3 regions of the Janthinobacterium sp. PSPC3-1 genome follow, and region 3 is predicted to be linked to each of the others. Evidence: predicted binding sites of a transcription regulator. Region 3 holds the regulator's gene; each other region holds the start of a gene.
What was found. The regulator FliA, encoded in region 3, starts transcription of late flagellar genes. The targets are predictions, from matches to a motif close to CTAAAGTTTNNNNNNNNNNNGCCGNTA.
Positions count from the first base shown of each region.

Region 1 (10,290 bases), on a different contig from region 3:
CTGGCGTGGCAGGACCGCGGCGTGATCATCTTGTGCCGCACCTCGAACCCGGGTGGCTCGGACCTGCAGTTTCTCGACACGGACGGCGTGCCCCTGTACCAGCGCGTGGCGCGCCTGGTGGCCGAGAAATGGAACAAGAACGGCCAGTGCGCGCTGGTCGTCGGCGCCACCTTCCCTGAAGAGCTGGCGCAGGTGCGCGCCATCGTCGGCGACATGCCGCTGCTGGTGCCCGGCATTGGTGCCCAGGGCGGCGACATCGCCGCCACCGTCGGCGCGGGCCAGACGGCGAACGGCATGGGCATGATGATCAGCTCCTCGCGGGCCATCATCTATGCCAAGCCGCAGGCTGGCGAGGATTTTGCCGATGCGGCAAGGCGCGTGGCGATCGAGACGCGCGATGCGATCAATCAACATCGCGCCGCGTAGGTCGGATTAGGCCCATGGGGCCGTAATCCGACAACATTGTTGGCGGCGATCGTGGTGTTGTCGGATTACGCGCTTGCGCGCTAATCCGACCTACGCGATACACACATTAATCGCGCTGTGGCGCCACGATCTCCGCATAATCGTACAACTCGCCCAAAATCTCCTCGCCCCGCTCATCCACCGATTCCGACAAGGTATCGATTTCCGTAAACAGCTGCTCGATGGTGCGGGCGCCCGCTTCGCCGTCGAACAGGCGGGCGGCGCGGTGTTCTTCCCAGCGCACGCTTTCCGCTTCGCTCAGGGTCTGCGGGAAGTTGCGCGCGCGGTAGCGGAACAGCAGTTCCTGCAGGCGCTCGTCACTGAAGGAAGGGCGGGCGCTGGCCAGCTTGGCCGGCGTCTCGCGGCGCAGGGAATCGAGCAGGCGGCGGTCGTCATTGCTGACAAAGCCGTTGTACAGGTCTTCATCGACATCGGCGCGGCCTTCGGCGGCGGGGCGCTTGAACACCTCGGCCCAGATGGCGTCCATGTTCGGCGCGCCGGCGGCCAGGCGGCCGTTTTCCAGCGCCGCCGCGAGATCGATGCCCCATTGCGCGGCCATGGCCGGCGACAGGGTTTTCAAGTTGCTGACCAGCATGGGCGACTTGTTCACATGAATACTCTTCACGGGCAGGCGCGTCATGCCTTCGGGCATGGCGTCGTTGCGCGTGAACAGCCGGGTGCGGATGGTGTCGGCGTCCAGGGTGAACAGTTCGCGCGGATCGTACTGGCAATCCCACACCAGGATTTCATTTTTATTGCTCGGGTGCGTGGCCAGCGGCCAGACCACGCCGATGCAGCCGCGTTCGGCCGGAAACATGCCCGAGACGTGCAAAAACGGCTGGCGCTGGGCGGCGGCCAGGTGCATGCCCATTTCGCTGGCGACCTTGTCTTTCTTGTGCAGCGCCAGGCAGAAGTCGAACAGTTTCGGCTGCATCTGCTTGATCAGGCGGGCCAGCGCGATGGTGGCGCGCACGTCGGACAGCGCATCGTGCGCCGCCTCATGCAGCAAGCCGTTAGCCTTGCTCAGATGTTCCAGCTTGAAACTGGTCTGGCCGTCGTCGCGCTTCGGCCATTGGATGCCTTCCGGGCGCAGCGCATGCGTCATGCGCACCACGTCGAGCAGGTCCCAGCGGCCGCAATGGTTTTTCCATTCGCGCGCATACGGGTCGATCAGGTTGCGCCAGAACAGGAAGCGCGTCACTTCATCGTCGAAACGGATGGTGTTGTAGCCCACGCCGATGGTGCCGGGCTCCGAAAAGGCCGCTTCGATGGTGGCGGCGAACTGGTGTTCGGGCACGCCCAGCGCCAGGCATTGCTGGGGCGTGATGCCGGTGATCAGGCACGATTGCGGATCGGGCAGGAAATCATTGGCAGGCTGGCAATACAACATGATGGGCTCGCCGATTTCGTTCAGGTCGGCATCGGTGCGGATGGCGGCGAACTGGGCTGGCCGGTCGCGGCGCGGCTGGACGCCGAAGGTTTCGTAGTCGTGCCAAAGAAAAGTCTGGTTTGTCATTGATGGTGCTTGCATGGTGTGCCGCGAAAATTCACGGCTTCAGTTTTCGGAATTCTTGCCGATATTACCAAAGAGAGGATCAGCTGTACTGCGCATTCTCGCATGGAGTCAACCATTGTCCGTCCAAGGAGGCTTATCGTGTCACTTCCCATCGCCGCAAGCGGCAATTCCGCCAGTTCCGTCAGCAATACCGGCAACACCACCAGTGGTGTCGCCGGCAAGGACGACAAAGTCAAGCAGGCCGAAGGCAGCACCGCCCAGATGAGCGTCAACGACCGCTCGAAACTGCAACTGAACGCCGCCATTTTGCAGGCGTCCATGAATGTGTCGATCAGTTCGCAAAACGATCCGCTGGCGCTGGTCTACAAATCGGCCATCACCAGCATCAATGAAGCGCTGCAGGCCGATTTCGGCGACAACGCCGTGCAAAACGCGGCATCGCAGGACAATAGCGCCGAAGCCACGGCGAACCGCATCGTATCGCTGTCGACCGGCTTTTTCGAAGCGTTCAAGAAGCAGAACCCCGGCATGGACAATGATGCCGCGCTGGAAAAATTCATGGGCACCATCAGCGGTGGCATGGAAAAAGGCTTTTCGGAGGCGCGCGATATCCTGAAGGGCTTGAATGTGCTGCAAGGCGATATCGCCGGCAATATCGACAAGACCTATGAGCTGGTGCAGAAGGGCTATGCCGATTTCGTTGCCGCGCACAGCAGCAAGAAGGCCGACACGGCAGCCTGAAGCACTTGTTTACAGGGCAACGCGGTCGCGGCCGGCGTCCTTGGCGCGGTACAGCGCCGCATCGGCCGTGGCGATCAGGCCGTGCTCGTCCTGGCGCAGCGCCAGGCTGGCCACGCCGAACGAGCCCGTGATATGCGGCAGGGGGCAGCGCAGGTCTTCGAAGATGACGGCTTGCCGCATGCGTTCGCACAGGCGTTCGGCCACCAGCAGCGCCAGCTGTTCATTGGTGTCGGGCAAGATGACCATCAATTCCTCGCCGCCATAGCGCACGGCAAAATCGGTCGGGCGCAGGGCCGCGCCCACCACCTGGGCGGCGATGCGCAGCGCCTGGTCGCCGGCCTGGTGGCCGTGCCGGTCGTTGAAACGCTTGAAATGGTCGAGGTCTATCATCAGCAGCGACAGCGGCGCGCCGCTGTCGTGGGCGGTGCTGATCATGTTCGGCAGTAAATCGTTGAGCCAGGCACGGTTGTACAGGCCGGTCAGGCTGTCGACCATCGACAGCTGGCGGTAGAACTCGCCCAGTTTCTGGCGCCGGCGCAGCAAGGCGTTGGCGGCGCGGATGCGAAACGACATCAAGCGCAGCAGGTTGCGCGCCAGGCCGTTCGACTGTTCGATCAGTTCCCATACCAGCACGGCGTCGATCACCAGCACATCGGTTTCTTCCAGCGCGGAAATGGCCGTCAGGTTGCTTGCTTCATCGAGCACCGCTTGCTCGCCCACGCTTTCGCCGGGCAACACCTTGCTGACCGTGCCGTCGTCCATGCCCGTATAGGTATCGGCCGCCACCGCCAGCGAGCCGCGCAGCACGATATACAGGCAGGCGCTGTCGCTCAGGGCTTCGCCCGCTTCCAGCCGCAGCACCGGGCAGGGCGCCAGCATGGCCGCCGTCCGCTCGTCCGGCGCATCGGAAAACAGCTGCAAATCGCCGATGTTGCAGCCTGAAGCGTCAAAATTGCCGATTTTTTCCACGATATGCTTTCCAAGAGGCAGCGCCGCGCAGGCGGCGGAACATGCGCATCATGATAGCGTAAAGCGTTCTTGGGAGTAACAACTATGGCTGACTTGAAAGCAACTTCGTGATAATTATGATACAGCGGCGGCCATGGCACGGTGTGCATGCGGCGCACAAAAGCAAAGGCAGCCTTGATCGGCTGCCCAGGTCTCATCTATAAAGCGGGGGAATTATTCGGCGGCTTCTTCGGCTTCAGCCGTATCGTTCACGGCGTTCTTGCCGCTGGCGTGGCGCTTGCTGTCTTGCAGGCGGCCCAGGGCGCTGTCAATGGCGCGTTTCAGTTTGTCGGTGGCGCCGCTGACGGACTGGTGTACCGAGGCGTTCTGCTCGGTGACGGCGATCGGCTGGTAGCCTGCCACGCGCGCTTCCATCACGCAGCGGATATCGTCCGCGCCGCCTTTCGGGCCGTTGGTATCGCTCAGGTGGACTTCGATGCGGGTAATGTTGTCGCGGAAACGGCTGAGTGCCGATTCGAGTACGGATTGCACATGTTCGTTCAGTCCAGCGTTGTTGGCGATGGTGCTGTCGGTTTGAATATTGATTTGCATATGCTATCTCCTGTCAATTCGAAAAAAACCCACACGGGCGGCACGTCGCTTGCCAGTCATTCCACCCGGTTACTGCTCCGATACATGACCTTGTATGTGACTTATCTTACTCCTGTTTGACGGATTTCAAGGGCGCCACACAATTAAGTGGGGCTTAACCCTTCAGCCAGGTCAAATAAGCTAATTGTTGATCAGGCCGGCCGCGATATTGATCGACAGGCCCAGCACCACCAGGTTGAAGAAAAAGCTCAGCACCGACTGGCCCAGCACGATCTTGCGCATCATGCGCGTCTGCACCGTCACGTCCGAGGTCTGCACGGCCACCGCCAGGGTGAAGGCGAAATACAGGAAGTCCCAGTAGTCGGGGTCCTGCTCGTCGTCGGGGAATTTCAGGGGCCGCAGGCTGGCGTCGGCGCGGTAATACAGGTGGGCATAGTGAAAGCAGAACAGGGTACCGACCAAAAACCAGGAGCCGACCAGGGTCAGTATCGTCAGCGCATAGTGCAAGGCGCGCTGGTCCGCGCTCATGTCCTTGATCGATGACAGCTGGGAAATAATGGCAATCAAACTCATCACGGACGCCACCGACAGCGCACACAGCACCATCGCCGCCCGCTCATCCTGGCGCGCCGCCATCTGTTTCACCTTGTGATGGTTGGCGCGCATCATCATCGCGCCCATGGTGAACAGATACAGCCAGACGGCGATATTCCACGCCGTCAGCACGCGCGTCATCGCCTCCCAGCCGGACGGCAACAGCACGCCGGCCGCCACGCCGATCACGATGGCCAGGCTCAGGTGGGGGCGGCTGCGGACAAAGCCGTGGAAGGGCAGCGGGATTTTCATGGCGCAGGCTGGCATAGTGAACGATAGCGCATGGTAGCCCTTATGCGGGCTTGCCGGCGGCCGTTTTGGCGGCCTCTTCCTTTTCGTGGTGGGGGAAGCGGTCCATGCGCGACAATACCGGGAACAGCATCGCCCAGATGCCGGTCACGGCCAGGGTGGCGGCGCCGCCGAACAGCACCGCGCGCACCAGACCGAACCAGCCGGCCGTGACGCCCGACTCGAATTCACCGAGCTCGTTCGAGGCGCCGATGAACACGGAATTGACTGCGCTGACCCGGCCGCGGATCTCGTCCGGCGTTTCGTACTGCACCAGCAGGTGGCGGATATACACGCTGACCATGTCGCCGATACCCATCAGGAACAGCGCCACCAGCGCCACCAGGAAGGTGCCGGTCGAGCCCAGCACGATGGTGCCCAGGCCGAACACGGCCACGCCGCCGAACATCCAGGCGCCGACCCGCCGCGTGATCGGGTAAAAGGCCAGCGCGATCGAGCAGACGGCCGCGCCCATGCCGGGCGCCGTGCGCAGCAGGCCCAGGCCGGTCGGGCCGATATGCAGCACATCGTGTGCCAGCGCCGGCAGCAGGGCGGTGGCGCCGCCGAACAGCACCGCGAACAGGTCGAGCGAAATGGCGCCCAGCATGATGGGGCGCGACCAGACGAAATGCAGGCCCTCGAGCAGGGTCGACCAGCTGACCGGCTCGCGTTTCACCACTTGCGGCGCCGGCGTGGTGGCGCGCATCAGCAGTACCGACAGCACCAGCAGCGCCGACGAGATCAGGTACACCACCTTGGGGCCGAAGATATACAGCAGGCCGCCCAGGGTGGGGCCGAGGATGATGGCGATATGCGAGCTCGACGAGCTGAGCGCCAGTGCGCGACTGAAACTTTCCTTCGGCACCATGTTGACCAGCACGGCTTGCGTGGCCGGCATCATGAAGGCGCGCGCGCTGCCGAACAGCACCAGCACGGCAAACACGGGCCAGACGATGGACAGGCCCGTCATGGTGAACGCCAGCAGCGCCAGCGCGCAGGCCAGTTGCGCCGTCAAACACCAGGCGATGATGTTGCGGCGGTTGTAGCGGTCGGCGATATGGCCGGCCGGCAAGATCAGCAGCAGGAAGGGGGCGAACTGGGCCAGGCCGATCAGGCCCAGGTCGAACAGGCTGCCCGTCATCTGGTACACCTGCCAGCCGATGGCCACGCTTTGCATCTGGACGGCCAGGGTGCCCAGCACGCGGGCGGACAGGTAAAACGCGAAATTGCGGTGGCGCAGGACACTGAAGCCGTTGCCGGATATTGCTGAGGACATGAAGACTTTCCAGAGTGGGGCAGGGGGAGGCCGGGCGGCCGCGCCGCCCCGCACTCCGGACGGCATTATTTGGCCAGGTCGGCCTCGGTGGTAAAGGCGTCGGCGTAAAACTCGTCGTCGGGCAAGCCACATTGCCGGACAAAGTCGCGCTTGGCCGAATCGACCATCACCGGCGCGCCGCAGGCATACACCTGGTGGCCGGACAGGTCGGGCAGGTCGGCGATGACAGCCTGGTGCACGAAACCGCCGCGGCCCTGCCAGGCGTCTTCCGGCAGGGCATCCGACACCACCGGAACATAAGTGAACTGCGGCAAGTCGGCCGCCCACTGGCGGCACAGGGCATCCATGTACAGGTCGTGCGGACGGCGCGCGCCCCAGTACAGGGTGATAGCACGCGTCGACTGCGCGTGGATCATGTGCTCGACGATGGCTTTCAGCGGCGCAAAGCCGGTGCCCGAGGCCAGCAGCACCACCGGCTTGTCGGAGTCGTCGCGCAGGAAGAAGGTGCCCAGCGGGCCCTCGAAGCGCAAGATATCGCGTTCCTTCATGGTGGTGAAGACCTGGTCGGTAAACAGGCCGCCCGGCAGGTGGCGGATATGCAGGGTCACGGGGCCGCCGTCCTGCGGCGCGCTGGCCATGCTGTAGGAGCGGCGCTTGCCGTCACGCAGCATGAATTCGATATACTGTCCGGCGCGGTACTGCAGGCGCTCGGCGGCCGGCAATTGCAGGGTCAATACCATCACGTCGGGCGCGACTTTTTCCAGGCTGGTCACGCGCGACGGCATTTTCCTGATCGGGTAATCGCTGCTGCCGGCCACTTCGCGCGCTTCGATGACCAGGTCGGCGCTGGTGATGGCGCAGCAGAACAGCGACATGCCGGCCGCTTCTTCCTCCGGCGTCAGGGCGCGCTGCTGGTGTGCCTTGTGCTGTACGCTGCCGGACACGACCTTGCCCTTGCAGGAACCGCAGGCGCCATTCTTGCAGCCATAGGGGAGGCCCACGCCGGCGCGGATCGCCGCCGCCAGCACCGTTTCGTCCGCTTCGCAGCTGAATTGGTGGCCGCTGGGCTGAACAGTAACTTGAAAAGTCATACAATCCTTGAGATGAAAAATATGTTAAAGCTTACTTTGCGCAAACCGTTGGGCTTGCCGCGCTTGCTGGTACTGGGCTGTGGCGATGTCGGCATGCGGCTGCTGCCCTTGCTGGGCGCGCGTTTTCGCGTGTTTGCCGTCACCAGCCAGCCTGAACGCTGTGCCGAACTGCGGGCCGCCGGCGCCGTGCCCATCGTGGCCGACCTCGACGACCGCGCCAGCCTGCGCCGGCTGGCCGGGCTGGCGCCGTGGATCGTGCACCTGGCGCCGCCGCAATCGACCGGCCTGCTGGACCGGCGCACGCGCAATCTGGCCGCCATTTTACCTGAGCACGCGCGCCTGGTGTATGTCAGCACCAGCGGCGTATATGGTGATTGCGGCGGCGCCCGCATCGACGAAACGCGCACGCCGGCGCCGTCGAACGCCCGCGCGCGGCGCCGCCTGGACGCCGAAACCGTGCTGCGCGCCTGGGGCGCCCGCCGCGCGGCGCGGCTGGCGATTCTGCGCGTACCCGGCATTTATGCGGCCGACCGCCTGCCACTGAAACGCTTGCGCGAAGGCACGCCGGCGCTGGCCGAGCTTGACGACGTGCATACCAATCATGTCCATGCCGACGACCTGGCAAACATCGTCCTGCACGCGCTGTGGCGCATGCGGGCGGGCGGGCGCGTCTACCACGCCAGCGATGACAGCGAAATGAAGATGGCGGCGTACTTCGATGCGGTGGCCGATGCGTTCGGCCTGCCGCGTGCGCCGCGGCTGCCGCGTGAAGAACTGAAGCAGGTGGTCACGCCGATGCTGCTGTCGTTCATGTCCGAATCGCGGCGCCTGGACAATCGCCGCATGAAGCGCGAGCTGGGCGTGCGCCTGCGCTATGCGCGCGTCGCCGATGCTTTGCAGTTACTGACAGACGGCAAGGCCGGCATCAGTTAAAATGCGCGGTTGTTTCCGCACTTTTCACAGGCCGGGGAACTTGCCCAGCCTGTCTGCCGCGCGCCTGATCAACCAAGGATTACCCCATGACTACCCTGACCTACGAAGCATTCCTGGACGAAGTGACCACCGTCCTGACGGAATTGTATGACCTCGATGACGAGGCCGCCATCAAGCTGGTCATGGCGGCGCAGGACGCCGAATTTTTCGTGCCGCACGACGACCACGAAGCCATGCGCACAGTGGAGCAGGCCAAGAAAGACGCCGTCACCTTGTACGAGCGCAAGCAGAACCGCCAGCAGACGCAGGAAAAACAACAGCAGCGCGTGCGCCAGAAAAACAAGTAAACCTGGTGGGCGCCCGGGCCGCTGCGGCGGTCGGCGCGGGGCCCAGGATTGTCCGATTGAGCTGGCGCAAACGCGCTGCGGCGGGCAGGCGCTATGGTGGCCGTCATGCAGCGACCATTTTCTTCTCTTCCTGAGTTCCGCCAGCTTGGCGGCAGCCTGCCATGGCTGGCGTGAATCGGCCGAGCAAGGAGCAGGTGCGCGCCTACATGCGGCGGCGGGGGCGCACGCGCCAGCCACCGCCGGCACCCGAAGAAATCCGCCGCCAGCTGGCGTGGCGCCATAGCCACGGCATTCCGGTCAGCCCGCCCGCCATCGCGCTACGGGGCTGGCAGCTATCGGTCGACCTGGCATGGCTGGGCGCCTTGCTGCTGCTGGCCTGGTATCTCGATGGCAGTCTCCATTTTGCTGAAAATGGATGACTTGCAGCAAAGTATGTTGTTTTGAGTTATCCTCTAGCACATTCCAAACGCGCAAATTCTCTTCAATTGTCACATTTTTGCCTCAAGTTAAGCAAAAATCAACAAATAAGTGTATTATATTGCCTGTCGGCTAAAAGCCGCACAAGCAATGGCGCTTTTTAGTGTGTTGACCCTGAATTAGCGCAAAAGCGACGACCAGTCTTTTTTTTGCCTTAATACAACAAGTACGGATTTCTCACCATGTCTCTCAAACAAATTACCTCTTTGCCTACCTATAACCCTAACCGCGTGCTCGATGCCATCATCGACAAGCTGCAACTGAAAAACGACGCGGCCCTGTCGCGTGCGCTGGAAGTGGCGCCGCCCGTGATCAGCAAGATTCGTCATAACACCCTGCCGATCGGCGCCACCATCCTGATCCGCATGCACGAAATCAGCGATTTCAGCATTCGCGAACTGCGCGAACTGATGGCTGCGTGAGTGTGGCCAGACAGACGGCAAACTGAGAGCTGCCGTCTGGGTTGTAAACAGGCTTGCCGCGTGCGGCAGCCGGGATGGTGAATCCGCCATCAACCTTTATGCATTGTCCTGGCGCAAGACCGGCCTGTCGACATAGAAACGCTTGACGTCACCATCGGCCAACGATGCGGTGGACGTGGCCACCAGTGCCGCGCTGAGCGAGGCTGGCGCGCTGGAAAACGCCGTCACCGCCCCCGTTGCCCGTCCCGAATACGCTGCCTGCACGGCGCGGCCCGAGTAGGCTGCCGCCTGCACCGCGCGTCCTGAATACGCCGCTTGCACCGCGCGTCCCGAATAGGCGGCCTGCACGGCACGTCCCGAATACGCCGCCTGTACCGCGCGGCCTGAATACGCCGTCTCGGCGCGCAGATAGTCCTCGCCGAACGTCTGTTCATACAACTGCTTCATGCGCTCGCCCACGCGCTGATGCGCCGCTTCGTCGTCTTCGCCGCGCAGGCCGATATACGGAAAGTGATGCAGGAAGTAGCCGAACACCTGTTCGCAGTCGGCCGCATATTTCAGGGTATCGAGGATATGGTAG
Region 1 is NZ_JAFCTQ010000034.1:7,215-17,504, forward strand. It holds gene pyrF (orotidine-5'-phosphate decarboxylase) at 1-426, shown strand, start outside; gene sbcB (exodeoxyribonuclease I) at 533-1,981, opposite strand; gene ACP7B7_RS25350 (DUF5610 domain-containing protein) at 2,120-2,722, shown strand; gene ACP7B7_RS25355 (GGDEF domain-containing protein) at 2,732-3,691, opposite strand; gene ACP7B7_RS25360 (HPF/RaiA family ribosome-associated protein) at 3,905-4,282, opposite strand; gene ACP7B7_RS25365 (DUF1345 domain-containing protein) at 4,463-5,128, opposite strand; gene ACP7B7_RS25370 (MFS transporter) at 5,169-6,440, opposite strand; gene ACP7B7_RS25375 (CDP-6-deoxy-delta-3,4-glucoseen reductase) at 6,506-7,531, opposite strand; gene ACP7B7_RS25380 (sugar nucleotide-binding protein) at 7,544-8,464, shown strand; gene ACP7B7_RS25385 (hypothetical protein) at 8,551-8,811, shown strand; gene ACP7B7_RS25390 (hypothetical protein) at 8,973-9,230, shown strand; gene ACP7B7_RS25395 (hypothetical protein) at 9,471-9,710, shown strand; gene ACP7B7_RS25400 (glycine-rich domain-containing protein) at 9,807-10,290, opposite strand, start outside.
Region 1: ACP7B7_RS25350 (DUF5610 domain-containing protein) is a predicted target of FliA. The motif match lies at 2,019-2,045, and genes of this name have one in related genera.

Region 2 (10,290 bases), on a different contig from region 3:
ATGCCATGTTTACCACCATTTCGGCGGCCGGCAACACGGTCTTCCTCAGCGGCCAGCAGGTGCGCCAGTTCCAGGTCGGCCAGGCGGGCGCCGTGCCGATTCGCGGCATCAGCGCCAACCTGTTCGGCACCGCGGCCGGTACCAGCGCGCTGCAAGCCATTCTGGCGGACGCCGGCAGCGACCTGATCGAACAGGAACAGAAATCGGCGGTGCAGCGCGCCATCTCCAGCCAGTCCATCCTCAGCGGCGCCATGCTGGCCGCCGGCCCCACCGGCGTGCCCAATCCCACCAGCTACATCAATCCGACCACGGGCGTGGCGGCCACCAATCCGCTGGCGGTGCAACTGCAGACGGTGGCGCGCATCATTGGCGGACGCAGCGCGCTGGGCGCCAAGCGGCAGGTGTTTTACGTGACCCTGGGCGGCTTCGACACGCACGACCGGCAAAAAATCCAGCAGGCCGACCTGATGGCCCGCCTGGCGCATGCGCTGGCCTATTTCGACACCACCCTGGCCGCGCTGCAAGGGACCGACCTGCGCCGCCAGGTCACCACCTTCACGGCCTCGGACTTCGGCCGGACCTTTACCAGCAACGGCGACGGCACCGACCACGGCTGGGGCGCGCACCACTTCGTCGTCGGCGGCGCCGTGCGCGGCCGCGATATCTACGGCGCCTTCCCGGCCTCCGGCCTGGGCCATGCGCTCGACGTCGGTTCCGGCTCGCTGCTGCCGACCATCTCGGTCGACCAGTACGGCGCCACCCTGGCCAGATGGTTCGGCGTGCCGGACAGCCAGCTGGGCGAGGTATTTCCCAACCTGGCCAATTTTAGCCAGCGCGACCTGGGTTTCATGAGCGTCTAACCGTTGACACCCACCGTCAGCGTCACGACGTAGCCATCGGTAGCGTTGCCCGTCACGCCGGCCATCTGCAAGCTGGTGCCGTCGCTGAAGACATTGTCGGTGGCATAGCTGATCTGCGCCAGGTTGCGCACGCTGGAGGTGTAGCCGCTGGCCGTGTAGACCTCGTTCAGCGTCGCCAGCGGAAACGTGAATTGCGAGGTCTTGATGCGGCTGCTGGCGGCGGCCGCCCTGGCCAGGCTGGGATAGACTTCGAAATGCACGTGCGGCATGCGCCCCGCATAGCAGCCGGGAAAGATGGTGGTAAACGACAGGCTGCCGCTGCTGTCCGTTTCCTGCACCCCGCGCAGATAGTTCTGCGCCGTCACGCCGCTCGAATACAGCGAATACAGGCCGTCGCGGTCGCAATGCCACAGATAGATCGCGTAGCCGGCCAGGCTGGCGCAGCTGGCGTTGGCGTTCACCAGCTGCAGCCTGATGGTCAGTGGCACGCCGGCCGCCACGCCGGTGGCGCCGTTGAAACTGCTGCGGATATCGCTGCGCACCACACCGGTCTGGTTCAGCACATTGATGATGCTGCCGCCATTGGTGTTGGTGCCGTCGGCCGGATACGGTCCGCCCGTCTCTTCCGGGATCACCGCGCAGGCGGTGGTGGTCGGGGTGGTGGCCGTGGTACCGGTGCCGGTGGTGCCGGTGGCCGTGGTGCCGGTCGACGCCGTATCGCTGGCACTGGAACCGCCGCAGCTGATCAAGGGCAAGGTGGCGGCGCCCGCCAGCACCCAGCGCAGCAGGCGGCGCCGCTCCAGCGCCTGCCGCTGCATCATTTCAAGGTCGGACGCCAGGCCGAAATCATGTAAATCCATACATACTCCATCAGGTGGGGCAAGCCGGCCAGCGCGGGACTGAGGCTGGCGCACAGGAAGCAACACTGCATGAGTTTGTCGCCCATGCTGTGTTGGACCCTGTTGGCTGGCTTGCGGTTCATGGTTCAGGCCGTTGTATTGACCAGGTTGCCGCTGGACGACAGGCTGCCGCCGGCGCTGGCCGAGCCCAGGCTGCCCGACAGGGCTTGCAGGAAGCTGGCCAGTTTGTCGGAGCTGCCGCTGTTGCTGCTGCCGCCCAGCGCGCTCAGCAGGCTTGAAAAGCTCGATTGCAGCTCGCTCACGCTGCTGTCGGTGCCGGCCGTGCTGTCGCTGCCGGACGACGTCAGTTTTGAAAGCAGGCTTTGCAGGTCGGACTCGATATTGCCCGGTCCGCGACCACCGCCCGGTGGCGGGCCCGAAGGCGGCTCGCCACCCTCGCCCTGTTCGCCACTCTCGCCCCCGCCGCCGCCGCCACCTTGCGCGCGCAGGCTGCCCATCAGCTGGTGCAAAAAGGCGCCCAGCGCCTGGCCGGCATCGGCCGTGCCGGCGGTGCCGCTGGAGCTGGCCTCGTCGGAAGTGTCCGACTCGCCATCGGCCACCGTCACGCCGATCGACGACAAGGCGCTGGAAATGGCGTCCAGGAAGGCGCTGTCATCGGGCTTCGGGGGCGGCGTGCCGCCCACGCTGGCGGCATTGCCGGTGCCGCTGGTGCTGCTGGTGCCGCTGAGGCGGGCAAACGCGGCCAGATGGCTGGCGGCGCTGCTGGAATTGACGGCGCTGATGCTCATAGTTTTCTCCCTCGACAAGAATTGGACTTATTTTTCACCGCGCGGGGCGGGGCCGCGGCCGTTGCCCGGACCGTCCTCGTCGCGGCGCGCCTCGACCTGCTGGCGCTGTTCCGGCGTCAGGACGGCCAGCAACTGCTGTTCCAGGCGCGCATGCTGCAGGCTGATCTTTGCCATCGCCTGCGCCGCGCCATTGGCCAGCGCCACGGCTTTCGCATCGTCATAGTGGTTCGACGCGGCCAGTTCGCGCAGTTGCTCATGCGCCTTGAAGGCGATCTTCTGCTGTTCGCGCAGCAGCGGCGCCTGGGCATAGGTGGCGGCAAAGACCTTGTCCTGCTGCGCTTCGCTCAGTTCCACGCCGCGCAGGAAGGGCGGCAAGCCTTCGCCCAAGCCCCGGCCCGGGCCTTCCATGCGCGGGCCCGGACCGGGGCCACGGTCAGGCCCCTGCTGGGCATGGGCCGCCAGCGGTGCGCCCAGGGCGGTGGCCAGCAGCAGCGACATCATGACAGTTGCTTGTTTCATGCTCGAATTCCTCTCGTTTCAATGAGCCTCGATTGTGCGGGGCTTGCGTGTAAAGCAACGTCAGCGCCAGGTAAAAACGTGTAAAGCAATGTGAAAAACTGTATAAAGGAAGCAATGTAAAAGCGGGTAAAACGCAGCAAAGGCCCTGGCCGGGGCTGCTATCATGGCCGATCAACATCGGAAAAATCAGGAAGACGCATACGCATGAGCAAGGTATTGTTAATCGACGACGACATCGAACTGGTCGGCATGTTCCAGGAATACCTGGAGCAGGAAGGTTTTGAAGCGAAAGCCGTGCATGACGGCGAACGGGGCGCCGCCGAAGCGCTGACGGGCCAGTACGCCATCGCCATCCTCGACGTGATGATGCCGCGCATGAATGGCCTGGAAACCCTGCGCCGCATCCGTGCCGGCAGCCGCCTGCCGATCCTGATGCTGACGGCGCGTGGCGACGATACCGACCGCATCGTCGGCCTGGAACTGGGCGCCGACGATTACGTCACCAAGCCGTGCACGCCGCGCGAACTGACGGCCCGCATCCGCGCCATCCTGCGCCGCTCGCAGGCCGTGCCGCTCGACACCTCGGCCACGGCGCCGCTCATCGTGGGCAACCTGACGATGTGGCCGGAACAGCGCCGCGCGGCCTGGGCCGGGGTGCAGCTGGAATTGACGAGCACGGAATTCAACCTGCTGGAAGTGCTGGTGCGCAATGCCGGCAAGCCGGTCAGCAAGAATCAATTGTCCGAACTGGGGCTGGGCCGGCCGATGGCCCGCTTCGACCGTAATATCGACGTGCACCTGAGCAGCCTGCGCCGCAAACTCGGCAGCCTGGACGATGGCCGTTCCTGCCTGCAGACCGTATACCGGCTCGGCTACCAGCTGATCAAGGAATAAGCGTGGGCCGTCTGTTCTGGAAGTTTTTCCTGTGCATCTTGCTGGCCCAGGTCGCCGCCACCATCGGCATCGGTGGTACTTTCTGGCTGAAAAGCCGCGCAGCCCAGCAGGCGCGGACGCAGGAAATCGATACCAGCCCGCCGGCGCAAATGGCCATCGAAGCGGCCACCGCCACACTCGAAGCGGGCGGCAGCAAGGCGCTGCAGCAGTTTATCGGCAAGCTCGAACGCATGCGCGTGATGGCCGTCGATGGCGGCGGCCGCGAGCTGATGGGCCGTACCGTGCAGCCGGCCATGCTGGACAAGGCGCGCGCCCTGCTGCAACAAGACCAGCCGCGCGCCGTCGTGCGCGAGGCGACCGGCAGCGACGGCGTGCGCTATCTGCTGTTCCTGCCCTACTCCGAGCATTTCCGCACCGCCGGCACCGACGCCGCGCGCGAAACCCTGAACGCCATGGGCATGGCGGGCAACCGCGCCATGCCGCCGGGGCCGCGCATGGATGGACCCGGCCAGCCACCCGGGATGAACGGCATGAACCAGCCACCGCGCCGCGACGGCATGGGTAACGGCATGGGCGGCATGGGCGGCATGCCGCCAGGGCCGCGCATGGACAGCCCCTACCGCACCTTTATTCCGATTATCGCCGCCACCGTGGCCAGCCTGCTGTTCGCCTTCCTGCTGGCCTGGTATTTTTCGCGCCCCATCCGCGACCTGCGCGCCGCGTTCGAAGCGGCCTCCGGCGGCGACCTGGCGCCGCGCTTCCAGGCGGTCGCCAGGCGCGGCGACGAACTGACCGACCTGGGCCGCGATTTCGACCGCATGACGGGCCGCTTGCGCAGCCTGATGGATAGCCAGACGCGGCTGCTGCACGATGTGTCGCACGAGTTGCGCTCGCCGCTGGCGCGCCTGCAGGCCGCCATCGGCCTGGCCCACCAGCAGCCCGACAAGCTGGCCGCCTCGATGGACCGCATCGAGCGCGAAAGCGTGCGCATGGACAAGCTGGTCGGCGAACTGCTGACCCTGTCGCGGCTGGAAGCGGGCGCAGTCAACCCGCTCAACGAAGACTTCAGCATTGCCGATCTGCTGCACGATATCGTCGAGGATGCCCGTTTCGAAGCCGAGGCCGACGGACGCCAGATCGGCATCACCGTCAGCGGCGACGCCGATATCGCCAGCGCCATCGTCAACGGCCAGGCCGAACTGCTGGGACGCGCGGTGGAAAACGTGGTGCGCAACGCCATCAAGCACAGCCCGGACGTCAGTGTCATCAGCGTGGTGCTGTCGCGCCATGACGAGGGCCGGCAGGTGCATGTGAGCGTGCTCGATCATGGCCCCGGCGTGGCCGACAGCGACCTGTCGGCCATCTTCGAGCCGTTTTTCCGCGCCAGCAACACGCAGAAATCGACCGATGGCCATGGCCTGGGCCTGGCCATCGCCCAGCATGTGGTCAAAGGCCACGGCGGCACCATTGCGGCACGCAACCGCAGCAGCGGCGGCCTGTGCGTGGAGATACGCCTGCCCGCCAAAGCGCCGGGCTGACATCAACCCTTATGCCTGGGTGTCGATGATGCTGCCCAGGGTCGAGGTGGCGGAACGGGCCGGGCTGCTGGCCGTGTCCGCGCTGCTGGCGGCCTGGCTGTCCTGTTTCTGCTGCGCCTGCTGAGCGGCGGCCGCCTGCAATTGCGCGATCTGCGCCTGCAGCGCCTGGATCTGCTGCGCCAGCTGCTCCTGCAATTTCTGCGCCGTTTCAGTCTGTTCGCCCTTCTGCGACTCCGTCAACTGCTTTTGCGCCGCCGTGATCTGCTTCTGCAGGGCAGCAATTTGCGTGGTGCTGCTGGAACTGCCGCTGCTGGAGGCCGCGCTGACCGCGCCGCCCGAACCGATTGCCGATACCATGATGATTGCCTCTTCTCTGTGTCAATACCATTATTATCGGCAAAGTTTCCTACAGATAAAGATGCACAAGTGTAAAGGCGGGTAAAGGCGGCCTGGCGGCGGACGCCGCTTTCATGCTGGCGGTGCGGAGTTTGTGGGGCGAGGCGGGAGTGTTGATGGGATAGCACGGCTGACCGGCGCAGCACGCAAAGCCTGCTGCGCGGGCATCTGCCGCTGTACCGCGCTTCGCCAGCCCTGGCAGACTGGCTGATGCAGCAACCCTGAATCAGGTCTTCGGCAAGGTCACGCCAACCTGGCCCTGGTATTTGCCGCCGCGGTCCTTGTACGAGGTCTCGCACACTTCGTCGGACTCGAAGAACAGCACTTGCGCCACGCCTTCGTTGGCGTAGATCTTCGCCGGCAAGGGGGTGGTGTTGGAAAACTCCAGCGTCACATAGCCTTCCCATTCCGGTTCGAACGGCGTGACGTTGACGATAATGCCGCAACGCGCATAGGTGCTCTTGCCCAGGCAAATCGTCAGTACATTGCGGGGGATGCGGAAGTATTCGACGGTGCGGGCCAGCGCGAAGGAATTGGGCGGGATGATGCAATAGCCCTTGCCCGAGACGTCGACGAAGTTATTGGCGTCAAAATCCTTGGGATCGACGATGGTGGTGTTGATGTTTGTAAACAGCTTGAATTCATCGGCGCAGCGGATGTCGTAGCCATAGCTTGAAGTGCCGTAGGAAACGATGCGGTTGCCATCGCGTTCCTTGACCTGGCCCGGTTCGAACGGCTCGATCATGCCCGTTTGTTCCGCCATGCGGCGTATCCATTTATCGCTTTTAATCGTCATCGCTGGGGCATCTTTCTAGAATATCGGAATGGCTGGGGCGTCGCGACCTGGAGGGCAGCGGCCCGAATGGCAGGATTTTACGCGAAAACCCGCTGGCTTTGGCCCTTGCGCACTGAAATTCGTGCCCTGCGTCAGCGTTTTTCCAGCAAGGTGGAAATCATCTCATGCACCACCTGCGCCGTCAGCTCGGGCGCCTCCATGGGGAACAGGTGGCCGCCCGGCACTTGCCGGAAAAACTTGCCCACCAGTTTACGGGTCGCGGCCAGGCCCGCCTGCCGGCATTCGACCGAGTCCAGGCCGCCGATAAAACCGACCGGCACCGGCAAACCGTCTTTCACCAGCGCGCCCACGTGGTGCGGCAAGCCTCGGTAGACCTCGGTTTCCACCTCGCGCGTAAAACGCAGCTGCACGCCGTCGGGATGGGGCGCCAGGCCGCTGGCCATATAGTCGCGCAGCACCTGCGGCGCCCAGATGGAAAACAGCTCCTTGGCGGCAAAGTGGTCATGGGCGGCCTGCGCGTCCGGCCACACCTTGCGGCGCCGGGCCGAAAAACGCGCCGGCGAATAGCGCTCGCCGATGGCCGTGTTACGGGCCAGGCGCACGAACATGGCGCGCCAGCCGGCCACCACGGGCGAATCGAGCAGGACCACGCAGCGCACCAGGTCGGGCCGGGCCTTGGCCGCCATCACGCTCAGCATGCCGCCCAGCGAATGGCCGACCAGGATCACGGGCGCGCTGTAGCGGCGTTCCAGGTCATCGACCAGTTCGCGCACCAGCCCGGGCCAGCCGGCCGTGACCGGATAGCGCGGATCGTGGCCGTGCATGTCGAGCGCCTGCACCTGGTAGTGCTGGCCCAGCAGCGCAAACAGCTGGCGGTAGGTGCCGGCCGGGTAGCTGTTGGCGTGGGCGAAATGGAGCTGCGGTAGTGTCATGGCGGGTTCTGGCAGGCTGGGCGATGGATGATTGTAATGGCAGGCCGGCCGGACGGATCAGAGCGCGCACTCTAATTGCGGGGCAGTCACCGTTGCGCCGGGCACGAACGAGGCCAGCACTTCAGCCAGTTCCGCCACCGACTCCACCACGCAAAAGGCGCCGTCGAACGCATGATGGCGGTTCATATGGTTGCGCAAGATAATGCACTCCAGCCCGGCAGCGTTGGCCGCCCGCAAGCCGCGCGGCGCATCTTCCACCGCCACGCACTCGTCGGCGGCCAGCCCCAGGCGCTGCAAGCCCAGCAGATAACCGTCGGGCGCCGGCTTGCTGGCGCCATACGACTCGCGCGTCAGCACAAAATCGAATTGCTCACGCAATCCGCTGTGCGCATGGCTCAGTTCAAAATGTTCGCGGTAGGCGCTGGTGACCACGCCCATGCCCACATGCGGGCGCAAGGTGTCCAGCAAGGTGTCCATGCCCGGCATCGCCAACTGGCGCGCCTGGCGCAGCCGTTCCCCGAACAAGCGCTTGCGTTCCAGCCGCAGCCGGTCGACCAGCGTGAGGTCGTGGCCCTGCCCCAGCAGCAGATGCCAGGCGCCATAGTTATTGTCCAGGAACCAGTCGAAAAACTGCTTGGGCGTCAAATCGATACCGTAGGGCAGCAGCAGGTCGCGGTTGCTTTCGTAAAACAGCTGCTCGGTATTGACCAGCACGCCATCATTATCCCACAGCACGCCGCGGATGGTTTTCATGGCGGTTTTACTTGAAGAAGATGTCGTAGGACAGTTTCACGATCAGCATCACCAGCAGCACCAGGAACAGCACCCGCACAAAGGCTGCGCCACGGCGCACGGCGATCCAGGTGCCCGTCAGCGCGCCGAGGATATTACATACCGCCATCGGTGCGGCCACCGCGTACACCACATGACCGGCAGGAATAAAGAAGGCCAGCGCGGCAACGTTGGTGGCGATATTGACCAGTTTCGAGCAGGCCGAAGCCAGGATGAAATCGAAGCCGAACACGCGGATAAACAGGAAAATCAGAAAGCTGCCCGTGCCCGGCCCGAACAGGCCGTCATAAAAACCGATGGCGCCGCCGATCACCACCGCCAGGATGCGTTCGCGGGTTCCCACCGTGCGCGCCTCGCGCAGGCTGCCGAAATCCTTCTTGATAAACGTGTAGATCGCCATGATGATGATCAGGACCAGCACCATCGGCCGCACCACCTGCTGCGGCACATAGGACACGGCGGCCGCGCCGATAAACGACATCACGAAGGCGGCGGCCACCGCCGGCAGCACCAGCAGCCAGGGCACATGCACCTTGCCGATGAACGAGCGCGCCGCAAACGTGGTGCCGCAAGCAGACGCCAGTTTATTGGTGCCCAGCAAGGACGTCGACGCCATGTTCGGCATCAGGTTGAACAGCGCCGGCAACTGGATCAGCCCGCCCCCACCCACGGCGGCATCGATCAGGCCGGCAAAAAAGGCAAATAAACACAGCAGTGAAATGGTCAGCATGGCGGCAAGGGAGAGAATGGCAACAGGGCGAGTATAGGCCGCGCCGGTTTTTCTGGATGCAACTTCATATTGCGCTAAACGCAATCAGGCGTAACGCTTGACGAAATGGGCCGCTCTGCGCTCTACTGTCCTTTTACGCTGCGGGAACCTGGGAATGTCGATCAAGCTGATGTGGGAAATCCGCGCCTTTTGCACGGTGGTGGAAAAACGCAGTTTCGTGCACGCGGCGCGCATGCTGGGCCGCTCGCCGTCGGCCGTCACGCGCGCCATCCAGTTCCTCGAAGACGCGATCGGCGCGGAACTGATCCTGCGCACGCAAAAACAGTTCACCCTGACCACGGCCGGCGAAACCTATTACGCCTCGGCCAAGCACTTGCTGGAAACCCAGGCCGAAGCGGAAGATCAACTGGCCGAGCTGAGCAATTCTCCGCAAGGCTGGGTGCGCATCTCGGCGCCCGAGATCCTGTCGCTGGGTTTTTTGCCGAAACTGGTGGCGCAGTTTTCGCGCGACTATCCGAACGTGTCGGTCGACATCCATTTTTCGGACAAATCGATCGACCCGATCCAGGAAAAGCTCGACTTCGCCATCCGCGGTGCCTTTCCCCAGTCCAGCGAGCTGATCGGCTACGCCCTGTGGAACTACCGCCGCCACATGTACGCCGCCCCGGACTATGTAGAACGCATGGGGCTACCTGCCGAACCGGAAGAGCTGGCCGGCCACGACATCATCATGCACTCCGCCCCGCGCATCCTGCGTGACTGGCACTTTGTTTCCGGCGAACGCAATGTGCGCTACCAGGTCCAGCCGCGCTTTCGCTTTACCTCCGGCATCGCCACCTTCCAGGCCGCGCTGGAAGGCGCCGGCATCGCCCGCCTGGCCAGCTGGCTGGCGGAACCGGCGGTGGCCAGCGGCAAGCTGATACGCGTGTGCCCCGCTTACCGGCTGACTTCGTCAAAAGAGCTCGATCCCAGCATGCATGCGGTGTATGGCACGTCGAGGATGGCAAAGGGGGCAAGGTTGTTTCTGGAGTATGTGAAGAAAAAGGGGTTGGAGATTCCGGATGAACGAACTCAGCAATCTGACGGGTAGATGCGATGGAAATTCGACGATAATTTCCAAAGGGATATTATTTTATTTATAATCCACCTATATTCTTTTGGAGATGCTCGCATGACGCCTTCCCG
Region 2 is NZ_JAFCTQ010000016.1:74,749-85,038, forward strand. It holds gene ACP7B7_RS17600 (DUF1501 domain-containing protein) at 1-860, shown strand, start outside; gene ACP7B7_RS17605 (intradiol ring-cleavage dioxygenase) at 857-1,720, opposite strand; gene ACP7B7_RS17610 (hypothetical protein) at 1,846-2,508, opposite strand; gene ACP7B7_RS17615 (Spy/CpxP family protein refolding chaperone) at 2,536-3,027, opposite strand; gene ACP7B7_RS17620 (response regulator transcription factor) at 3,232-3,921, shown strand; gene ACP7B7_RS17625 (sensor histidine kinase) at 3,924-5,459, shown strand; gene ACP7B7_RS17630 (FlxA-like family protein) at 5,469-5,816, opposite strand; gene dcd (dCTP deaminase) at 6,082-6,651, opposite strand; gene ACP7B7_RS17640 (alpha/beta fold hydrolase) at 6,783-7,583, opposite strand; gene ACP7B7_RS17645 (HAD family hydrolase) at 7,641-8,336, opposite strand; gene ACP7B7_RS17650 (sulfite exporter TauE/SafE family protein) at 8,344-9,105, opposite strand; gene ACP7B7_RS17655 (LysR family transcriptional regulator) at 9,260-10,195, shown strand; gene ACP7B7_RS17660 (GmrSD restriction endonuclease domain-containing protein) at 10,277-10,290, shown strand, end outside.
Region 2: ACP7B7_RS17630 (FlxA-like family protein) is a predicted target of FliA. The motif match lies at 5,851-5,877, and genes of this name have one in related genera.

Region 3 (10,290 bases):
GTTGTCGGCGACCGGGATATTGTCGGCGTGGCCGACCGCCGTCAGGCGCGAAGCCTGCACGCCGCTGGCGATAAACAGGCGCACCACGGCGCTGGAGCGCGCCGACGACAGTTCCCAGTTCGAGGCAAAGGTGGAATTGCTGATCGGCTGGATGTCGGTATGGCCTTCCACCTGCACATTGTGGGCGTCGCCGCGCAGCAGCACGGCCACCGCGCGCAGCGCCTGGTCAGATTCCGCCGTCAGGCCGGCCGCGCCCGGATCGAACAGCACGCTGGCATTGATTTCCACGCTGACGCCACGGCTGGTCTGGGTCACGCGCACCTTGCCTTCTTTCACCAGTGGCGCCAGGGTCGAGGTGAGGTCCTGCGCCAGGCGCGTCATGTGTTCGCGCTCGCGGCGGATCGCTTCGGTACGGCGTTTCAGGGCCGGGTTCGGCAGCGGGATCGCCTGCGGCGCTTCCATCTGGATCGGCGGCGCGCCCTTGTCGAGGCTGAAGGCGGTGCCGATGGCATCGGAAAACACGCGGTACTTGCCTTCATTGACCTGCGAAATCGCATACATGACGACAAAAAAGGCGAACAGCAGGGTGATGAAATCGGCGTAGGAAATCAGCCAGCGGTCCTGGTTGTCCGGCTCCTCGTCATACTTCCTGCGCGCGCGCCGCATCATGGTCAATGCTCGCTCAGTGCTCATGAAGCAGGCTGGCCACGCGCTCTTCGATGATGCGCGTATGGTCGCCGGTGGCGATATCGTAGAACACGGCGGCCGTGATTTCATACTGCACCACGCGGCGCGAGACGATGGCTTTCAATTTATTGGCCACCGGCAGGAACAGCAAGTTGGCCAGGCCGACGCCGTAGATGGTCGACACGAACGCCACCGCGATGCCGCCACCGAGCTTGCTGGGGTCGGTCAGGTTTTCCATCACGTGGATCAGGCCCAGCACCGCGCCCAGGATGCCGATGGTCGGCGAATAGCCGGCCGCCGATTCCCAGATTTTCACGGCCTGGCGTTCGGCCAGTTCATAGGCGGTGATTTCCACGTCCAGCACCTGGCGCAGCTTGTCGGGCGCGATGCCGTCGACGATCATGCGCAGGCCCTTGGCGTTGAAATGGTCGGCCGTGCTTTCCATCATGCGTTCCAGCGCCAGCGTGCCGTCGCGGCGCGCCGTCAAACTCCACTGACTGATATCGCGGCCCAGTTCGGCACGCATGTCCGCAGGCGGAAAAAATACCCAGCGCAGCATTTCCAGCCCGCGCACGAAGGTGCGCAAGCGGGTTTGCAGCAGCACCGCGCCAAAGGTACCGATCACGACAATGGCGAAGGCGGCCGGCTGCAGCAAGGAGGCCATCTTGCCGCCTTCGAGCGCCTGGCCGACCAGCAGGCCCGCCAGCGCCAGGGCCAGCCCGATTACGCTGGACCAGTCCACGCCTGCTCCCTCAAGGTTGCGCGCAGGCGCGCGACGGCCTGGGTGTGCAGCTGCGACACGCGCGATTCGGACACGCCCATCACGGCGCCAATCTCCTTGAGATTGAGCTCTTCCTCGTAATACAGGCTCATCAGTATTTTCTCGCGTGGCGGCAGCGCGTCGATGGCGTCGATCACGGACTGCCGGAAATCGGTATCGAGCAGCGAGCGCAGCGGGTCGCTGTCCTCGTCCACGCAATGGCGGTCGAGGAAGCTGTCATTGCCGTCCGTATCATGGAAGTCTTCATAATAGACCAGCTGGTGGCCACCGCCCTCGCCCAGCATTTCCTGATAATCGACCAGCGAGATCTTGAGCAGCTTGGCCACTTCCGATTCGGTCGGCGGATGGCCGAGGCGCTGCTGCAAGGTGCTCATCGCCTCTTCGATCTTGCGCATGTTCTGGCGCATGCTGCGCGGCAGCCAGTCGCTGGTGCGCAACTCGTCGAGCATGGCGCCGCGGATGCGCAGCACGGCATACGTCTCGAACTGCGCGCCATGCGTTTCTTCATAGCGGGTGATGGCATCGAGCAGGCCGATCATGCCGGCCTGGATCAGGTCGTCGACCTCGACCGAAGGCGGCAACTTGGCCTTCATGTGGTGCGCCAGGCGCTTTACCAGCGGAATGTGTTCCGTCAGCAAATGATCCTTGTTCGATTTCCCTTTGACCGTGTACATAGGCTACTTATTATTATCTTGTGAGAATGCTGCAAAATCATCAGGCGCTGAAATGGTGTGGACTCCCCGTCTGGTACAAGGTGGTGCCCAGCACCGGCGCCGCCGAGCGGGCCAGCCGTTCGGCCAGTCCGCGAAACGCCACCGATGCGCCAGCCAGCGGAAACGCATCGATCACGCTGCGGCCCAGCCGCGCCGCGCGATGCAGGTATTCATCGGCCGGAACCGAGCCCATCGACGTCAGTTTCACGGCCAGGTAGCGGCTTGCCGCTTGTGCCATATTATCGTATACCACTTTTGCTTCCGTTTCGGAAGCGCCGGTGACGAGAATGCCGAAAGGACGGCGGCCCAATTCCTGGTTCAGGCGCTTGATCAGGCAGTAGGCGGCCTTGATCGAGGTGGCGCTGGTCGAGACCTGCACCACGATATCGGCGCTGGCCATCATCGGCACCGGGAAGCAGGCGCCGCCCTGCCCGGCCATGCTCATGTCGCCGTCGACCAGCACGATGCCGGCCTGGCGCGCCATCACTTCAAAGGTCTTGGCCAGGCGCCGCGCCTCGTCCTCGCTGGCATAGCCGGGGCCGTCCATCAGATGGTCGCGCGCGCCCAGACTGGCCACGCCGAAGCCCTGCGGCACCTGGTGGATCACCTGGTTCAGGCCGCACTGCTGGCGCGCCACGTCGAGCAAAGTGGCGCCATGCGCCAGGCCCAGCCGCGAGGCGACACCGTCGCCGCTGGTGCTGGCGTCGAGCAGCAGCACCTCATTGCCGGCATGCGCCAGCGACGCGCCGAGGTTGACCAGCATCGCGCCCTTGTCGTCCTGCGGCGTGGCCGACAAAAACGTCAGCACGCGCGGCTGCGCGCCGGCGAGCATGCGGCGCAAGCCTTCGGCCTGGTCGAAATCAAAATTAGCCACCGTGCACCCCGCGTGCTTCATTGTTGCGGGTGGCGGCCTGGGCCATCAGCAGCGGCAGTTCGTCGTCCGAAAACTGGGTCGCGGCGGAATCGCGCTTGAGCTTGAAGGCGCGGTCGATCAGGTAGCCGCGGTCGGCCAGATAGAGATCTTCCGGCACGCGCTGGCCGTTCGAGACGTAGAACAGATTGAGTTTCTGGCGGATGACCACGTCGAGCACATTGCCGATCGAGGCCGCCTCATCGAGCTTGGTCATGATGCAGCCGGCCAGGCCGCTGCCCTGGTAGGCGCGCACCACTTCGTTCAGGGTTTCCTGGGTCGCGGTCGAGTTCAGGCACAGCAGGCGTTTCACATCGGCGCCGGCGCCCGACAGCATCGCCACCTGTTCCGTGACCATCTGGTCGCGCTGGCTCACGCCGACCGTGTCGATCAGCACCGTATGCTTGTTCTTGAGTTCTTTCAGGGCGATGCGCAGGTCGGCCTCGTCCTTGACCGAATGCACCATCACGCCGAGGATCTTGCCGTAGATGCGCAGTTGCTCGTGGGCGCCGATACGATAGGCATCGGTGGTGATCAGGGCCAGTTTTTCCGGACCGTGGCGCATCACGCAGCGCGCGGCCAGCTTGGCGGTGCTGGTGGTCTTGCCGACACCGGTCGGGCCGACCAGGGCGAACACGCCGCCCTGCTCCAGCATCGCGTCTTCGTTGGCCATGGTGTTCAGGTTGCGGCTCAGCACGGTCTTGATCCAGCGCATGCTTTGCGCGCCGTCCAGCCCGGCCGGCAGCTTGTCGATCAGGTAGCGCGCCAGGCTGGCCGAAAAACCGGCCGCCAGCATTTCGCGCAGCACCACGTTTTTTTGCGGCTCGCGCTGCTGGGTGGCGCTCCAGGAAATTTCGGCCAACTGGGTTTCCATCATGCCGCGCATGGCGCGGATTTCATTCATCATGCCGTCGATATCGGCCGAGGCATTCTTTTTCACATGCGCCAGCGCGCTGGTCATCATCTGCTGCATGCGCGCCATGTCCAGGCCTTCGGCAGGCGCCGGGGCGGGACGGGGCGGCGGCGCGGACGGGCGCTGCGGCACGGCAAACTGGGTCTGCAACTGCGGCCGCGGCTGCGACATTTCGGAGGCAGCCGGCGGCGAGGACAGCGAGGCGGCGTCATCATTGGCCAGCGCGAGGATCTCCACCACGCCATCGCCCTGGCGGTTCGACAGGATCACGGCGTCCGGACCGAGCGCTTCACGCACCTTGCGCAGCGCATCGCGCGAGGTCGGCGCGGTAAATTTTTTCACATTCATGGCCGGACTCCCATGGCTGGGTTGGCGTGTTCCTGGCTGAACTGTGTGACCATCATCGACTCCTGTTGCGTGAGCGATGCCTCCCAGATGGGACACGGATCACTCTGACAGCCTCCATTATTGGGGATGCGCCAAAGAAATGATAGAAGGAACAGGACCGGAAATGTCCCGTATTTCAATTTGCCGAGCGGAAATTGGAATCTTTGCCACCGTTTTACTGCGCACCAACCAGGCTCGTCACCCGAATTGTCTTGGTTTCCGGCACTTCCGCATGCGACAGCACCTTCAGTTGCGGCAAGGCGCGGCGCAGGAAACGCGACAGCAGCGCGCGCAGCGGCGCCGGCACCAGCAGCACCGGCGTCAGGCCCATGGCTTCCTGCTGTTGCGCGGCCAGCCCCGCCTGGTGGGCGATGGTGTCGGCCAGGCCAGGCTCGATGCCGGCACCGTCGCCGCCGGCGCCCATGGCCTGCATCAGCAGGCGTTCCAGGCGGTTGTCCAGGGTCATCACCGACAATTCGGCGGCGCCGGGGAACAGCTGCTGCACGATGGCGCGGCCCAGCGACACGCGCACCAGGGCGGTCAGGTCGGTCGGGTCCTGCGTGTGCACGGTGTGCTCGGCCAGGGTTTCGATAATCGTGCGCATGTCGCGGATATGCACGCCTTCCATCAACAGGTTCTGCAGCACTTTTTGCAGGGTCGACAGCGACAGCATCTTCGGCACCAGGTCTTCCACCAGGCGCGGCGCGTCCTTGCCCAGGTGGTCGAGCAGCGATTGCACTTCCGCGCGGCCCAGCAATTCCGAGGCATGCGAGGTGATCAGGTGATTCAAATGGGTGGCCACCACGGTGCCCGCATCGACCACCGTGTAGCCCATAGACTGCGCCTGGTCGCGCAGGGCCGCATCGATCCAGGTGGCCGGCAGGCCAAAAGCCGGGTCGGTGGTCGACACGCCGGGCAGGCTGCCGCTGGCCATGCCGGGATTGATCGCCAGGAACTGGCCATTGAACGATTCGCCCACGCCCACTTCCACCCCCTTGAGGGTAATCCGGTAGGCCGACGGTTTCAGTTCCAGGTTGTCGCGGATATGCACCGGCGGCGCCAGGAAGCCCACTTCCTGGGCGAATTTCTTGCGGATGCCCTTGATACGCTTCAGCAGCTCGCCGCCCTGCGACTTGTCGACCAGCGGAATCAGGCGGTAGCCCACTTCCAGGCCGAGGGTATCGACCGGCATGATGTCTTGCCAGCTCGCCTCTTCCTGCTCGGGCGCCACGGTCGCCGGCGGCGCCTCGGCCGGCGTCTCGGCATCGGCTTTCTTCTTCGCCGCCGTTTTGGTGATCAGGTAGGCCGAGCCACCGAGGGCGCCGGCCAGCAGCAGAAACACCATGTTCGGCATGCCGGGAATCAGGCCCATGCCGCCGATAATGCCGGCGGTGATATACAGTACTTGCGGCTTGGCAAACAGCTGGCCCACCAGCTGGGTGCCGATATCCTGGTCGCTGGCCACGCGCGACACGACGATACCGGCCGCCGTGGAAATGATCAGCGAAGGAATCTGCGCCACCAGGCCGTCACCGATGGCCAGCAAGGTGTAGTTCTTCAAGGCATCGGCAAAGCCCATGTCATGCTGGATCAGGCCGACCAGCAAGCCGCCGATGATATTGATCACGGTGACCATGATGCCGGCGATCGCGTCGCCGCGCACGTATTTGCTGGCGCCGTCCATGGCGCCGTAGAATTCCGCTTCCTGCGCCACTTCCGTGCGGCGGCGGCGCGCTTCATCTTCGACGATCAGGCCGGCGTTCAGGTCGGCGTCGATCGCCATCTGTTTGCCGGGCATGGCGTCGAGCGCAAAGCGGGCGCCCACTTCGGCGATACGGCCGGCGCCCTTGGTGACGACGGTAAAGTTAATGATCGTCAAGATGATAAACACCACGATACCGACCGTGTAGTTGCCGCCGATCAGGAAGTGGCCGAAGGCCTCGATCACTTTACCGGCCGCGTCCGCCCCCGTATGGCCTTCGGTCAGCACTACCCGGGTCGAGGCCACGTTCAGCGACAGGCGCAGCATGGTCGACACCAGCAGGATGGTCGGGAAGGCCATGAAGTCGAGCGGCTTGACCGTGTACAGCGCGGTCAGCAGCACGATGATCGACAGCGCGATATTGAAGCTGAAAAAGATATCGAGGATAAACGCCGGCAGCGGCAGCACCATCATCGCCAGCAGCATGATGATGATGATCGGCGCGGCCAGGCCCTTGCTGGCATTGCTGCTCATGCCACTCAGCCAGGCGGGCATTCTCAAGCCGTTCATGGTGTACTTCCTTTATTGTTCTTGTCTGCGCCGGGCGCGGGTTTGATCTGCGAGGCGGGATGGTGCGGGTCCAGTTCCGGCGGCACGTCGAGTTTCTTCGGCTTGTCGGGGCGCTGGCCGTGACCGTTGCCATGGCTGCGCAGCTGGAACACATAGGCCAGCACTTCGGCCACGGCGCCGTACAGGGCTTCGGGAATCTCGTCGCCGATCTCGGTATGCTTGAACAGCGCGCGCGCCAGCGCCGGCGCTTCCAGGATGGCGACCTTGTGCTCGCCCGCCAGTTCGCGGATTTTTGCGGCCACCTCGTCGGCGCCCTTGGCCACCACCTGCGGCGCGCCGCGCGAATTCTCGCCGTATTTCAGCGCCACCGCATAATGGGTCGGATTGGTCACCACCACGTCGGCGGTCGGCACGTCGGCCATCATGCGCCGGCGCGACATCTCGTGCTGCATCTGGCGGATCTTCTGCTTGATCTGCGGGTTGCCGTCCGACTCCTTGGCTTCCTGCTTGACTTCCTGCAAGGTCATTTTCATTTTGTTGGCGTAGTGCCACATCTGGTACGGACCGTCGATGGCGGCGATCAGGCCCAGCGCGCCGACGATAAACAGAAAGGCGCTGATCAACATGCTGATCATGTGGCCCGAACCGGCGCGCAACGATTCGACCGACAGGCCCAGCACGGCATCCTTGTGATGCTGCATCACCAGCCAGGCGACAAAACCGACCACCAGGGTCTTGGCCAGCGCTTTGAGCAGTTCGACCAGGGCGTTCTTCGACACCATGTTGCCCAGCCCGCGTATCGGATTGAGCTTGCCGAAATTGGGCGTAAACGCTTTCGAGCTGAACAGCCAGCCGCCGACCAGCAACGGCGACGCCAGCGCCACCACCATGATGGCCACCGCATACGGCAGGCAGGTCAGCAACACCGAGGTGACGTCGCTGGCGACGCGCAAAATCATCATGTTGGGATTGAGTATCTGTTCCCGGTCCAGCGTCAGGCCGGACACCATCACGGCCGTCAGCCGGCGCACGATGGCGTCGCCGGCAAACCACAGGCAGCAGCCCGACGCCATCAGCACCGTGAACGTCGCCACTTCACGCGATCGCGGAACGTCGCCTTCCTCACGCGCCTGCTCGAGGCGCTTCGGTGACGCGGCTTCGGTCTTTTCTGCGTCGCTGTCTTCCGACATCAATCAACTCCGGTGAAGTCCTGCGGCCCCAACGGGCGCATGATGGACTGAACAAGCAACATTATTGCCGTTCAGCAGGGATTACCATGCCGGGAACAGGGGGATAAATGCCCTGTATTTCGGCTCGATCAGCGTGAGCGCCTGCTTTCCGCCTGTTTTACCGCTTGTTCGATGGCGCCGAAGATCGATTTCCCATCCTCGCCCAGGATCTCGATTTTTACCGTATCGCCAAACAGCATGTATGGCGTGCTGATGACGCCATCGGCATTCATCTCCTGGTTTCGCCGCTCAACGATACTGGAAAATCCCTTCTTGACTTCCTTGTTGGCGATGGCGCCGGCACTCACCACGCTGCCAGCGCGGGCCTGGCGCGTCTGGCACAGGTGCGCCAGCAATTGCGGGTAATTGAAGGCCATGTCGGCGCCGGCCTGTGGCTGGCCGCTCAATTTGCCGTTCAGGCTGCAGCGCACGGGCAGATGCACTTTGCCGCCGCGCCAGGCGTCGCCCAGTTCGTCCGGGGTGATCGCCACCGGCGAACAAGCCATGGCGGGTTTCGACTGCACCAAGCCGTGGCCAGCGGCCTGTTCCGCCTGCGCCAGGTTGCGCAGACTGATATCGTTGACCAGCATCAGCAGCTTGATGTGCATGTGCGCCTGGTCGGCCGTCGCCCCCATGGCCACGTCATCGGTAATGACGGCAATCCCCGCTTCGTAGTCGATGCCCCATTGCTCGTACGCGAGCACGATCTCGTCCTGGGCGCCCAGGAAGGCGTCGCTGGCGCCCTGGTACAGGCGTGGCGCATCGCGCAGGTCAGCAGGGATGTCCTGGCCGGCCGCCTTGCAGGCGCGCTCGATCTGCTGCAGATAGGCCGCGCCCGCCACCCGCTGGCTGCTGCGTGGCAAGGGCGCCATGCAGTTGGCCGGGTCGAAGTCGAAAGCGCGGTGGCCGCGCCCGCTGTTGATGGTCTGGTACAGCAGGTCCAGCTGGGGCGCGATAAAAGTCCAGTCGTCGAGCGCTTTTTGCAAGGTGGAGGCGATGCCATCGGCCAGGTGCGCCGTTTTCAGGTCGCGCGAGACGACAGCCAGCTGGCCATCGCGGGTGCCGTCCTTCAGTGTGGCTAATTTCATGTACGGGAAACTTTGTCAAATACGGGGAAAACACGCCAAAAAGCCGGGAACACCCGGCTTTGATGGGCATCAAGGGCGGTCAGGCCAGCAAGGCGATCTGTTCCGGCGTCAGGTAGCACCATTCGCCTTCTTCGATGCCCAGCGATTCCAGGGTCAGGCTGCCGATGGCGGACCGGTGCAGCGCCGTGCAGTGGTTGCCGGCGGCGGCCAGCATGCGCTTGACCTGGTGGTATTTGCCCTGCTCCAGCACGATTTCCAGCTGGTGCTCGCTGCGCTTGACGCAGACCAGGGCCGCCAGCGGCGCCGGTTCGTCGTGCAGCTGCACCCCGGCCAGCAGCAGCGCCACCAGTTCATCGGTCACGGGTTCTTGCGTGGTGGCCTGGTAGATCTTCGGCACATGGCGCTTCGGCGACGATTGTGCATGGATAAACGGGCCATCGTCGGACATCAGCAGCATGCCGGTCGTATCGTGGTCGAGCCGGCCGACCGGCTGCACTTCGCGCCAGGTGAACTGCTCGGGCAGCAGGGTCAATACGCCCGGATGATGGCTGGGTTTGCGCGAGCACTCGAAGTTGGCCGGCTTGTACAAGGCCAGGTACAGGTGCTGGCGATATACCCATTCTTCCTCGAACACGTGCAGCACCAGGCCGTCGGTCTCGACGGTGGTGCGGTAATTGGTCTGGGTCACGCCATCGATGACGACCTCGCCGTCATCGACAAGGGAACGGCAATACTTGCGGGTGCCAAAACCCTGCGATTGCAGGATGCGGTCTAGGGATAATTTACTCATGGGCGTGACTTTAACAGATGCGCACCATGGCGTGAAGACGAGGCTCGCGCACAGATATGGCAAAGTACAAGGACTGTTTTTCGATCCAGCGGTTGTTTCCTTTGAGATATGTCAAGTAGCAAGAAAAACGTATTGCTAGACTGAAACCTCATTAGGAATCCGCCTAATGAACTTTAGGAATAAAGGCAAGCCAGCTGAGAAGGACAGCGTCATGAAACACGTCAACACCATTACCCTGCAGGGCAGCATCGAGCAGATGCGCACCCGTATCGCCATCGAACAGGGCGCCATGCATCAAGTGCAATTGAGCGTGGCACGCTGGCGCGGCGGCGACGCGGGCAGCAAGCCGGAGCACGGCCAGGCATCTGAAGCGGACGAGGAACCGGGACCGGGACCGGCGATGGCGGCCAGCCAGACCGAATGGCATGCTGCTGCGCAATGCCATTTCCTGTGCTGGCTGGCCGGCGGCGGTTTTGCCCAAGCCTGTGCGGAAGCCGAAGTGGCCACCCCGGCCGGGCCG
Region 3 is NZ_JAFCTQ010000001.1:80,488-90,777, reverse strand. It holds gene motD (flagellar motor protein MotD) at 1-666, opposite strand, end outside; gene ACP7B7_RS00410 (flagellar motor protein) at 683-1,429, opposite strand; gene ACP7B7_RS00405 (RNA polymerase sigma factor FliA) at 1,411-2,142, opposite strand; gene ACP7B7_RS00400 (MinD/ParA family ATP-binding protein) at 2,183-3,055, opposite strand; gene flhF (flagellar biosynthesis protein FlhF) at 3,048-4,352, opposite strand; gene flhA (flagellar biosynthesis protein FlhA) at 4,567-6,663, opposite strand; gene flhB (flagellar biosynthesis protein FlhB) at 6,660-7,853, opposite strand; gene ACP7B7_RS00380 (fumarylacetoacetate hydrolase family protein) at 7,982-8,980, opposite strand; gene ACP7B7_RS00375 (pseudouridine synthase) at 9,060-9,770, opposite strand; gene ACP7B7_RS00370 (hypothetical protein) at 9,982-10,290, shown strand, end outside.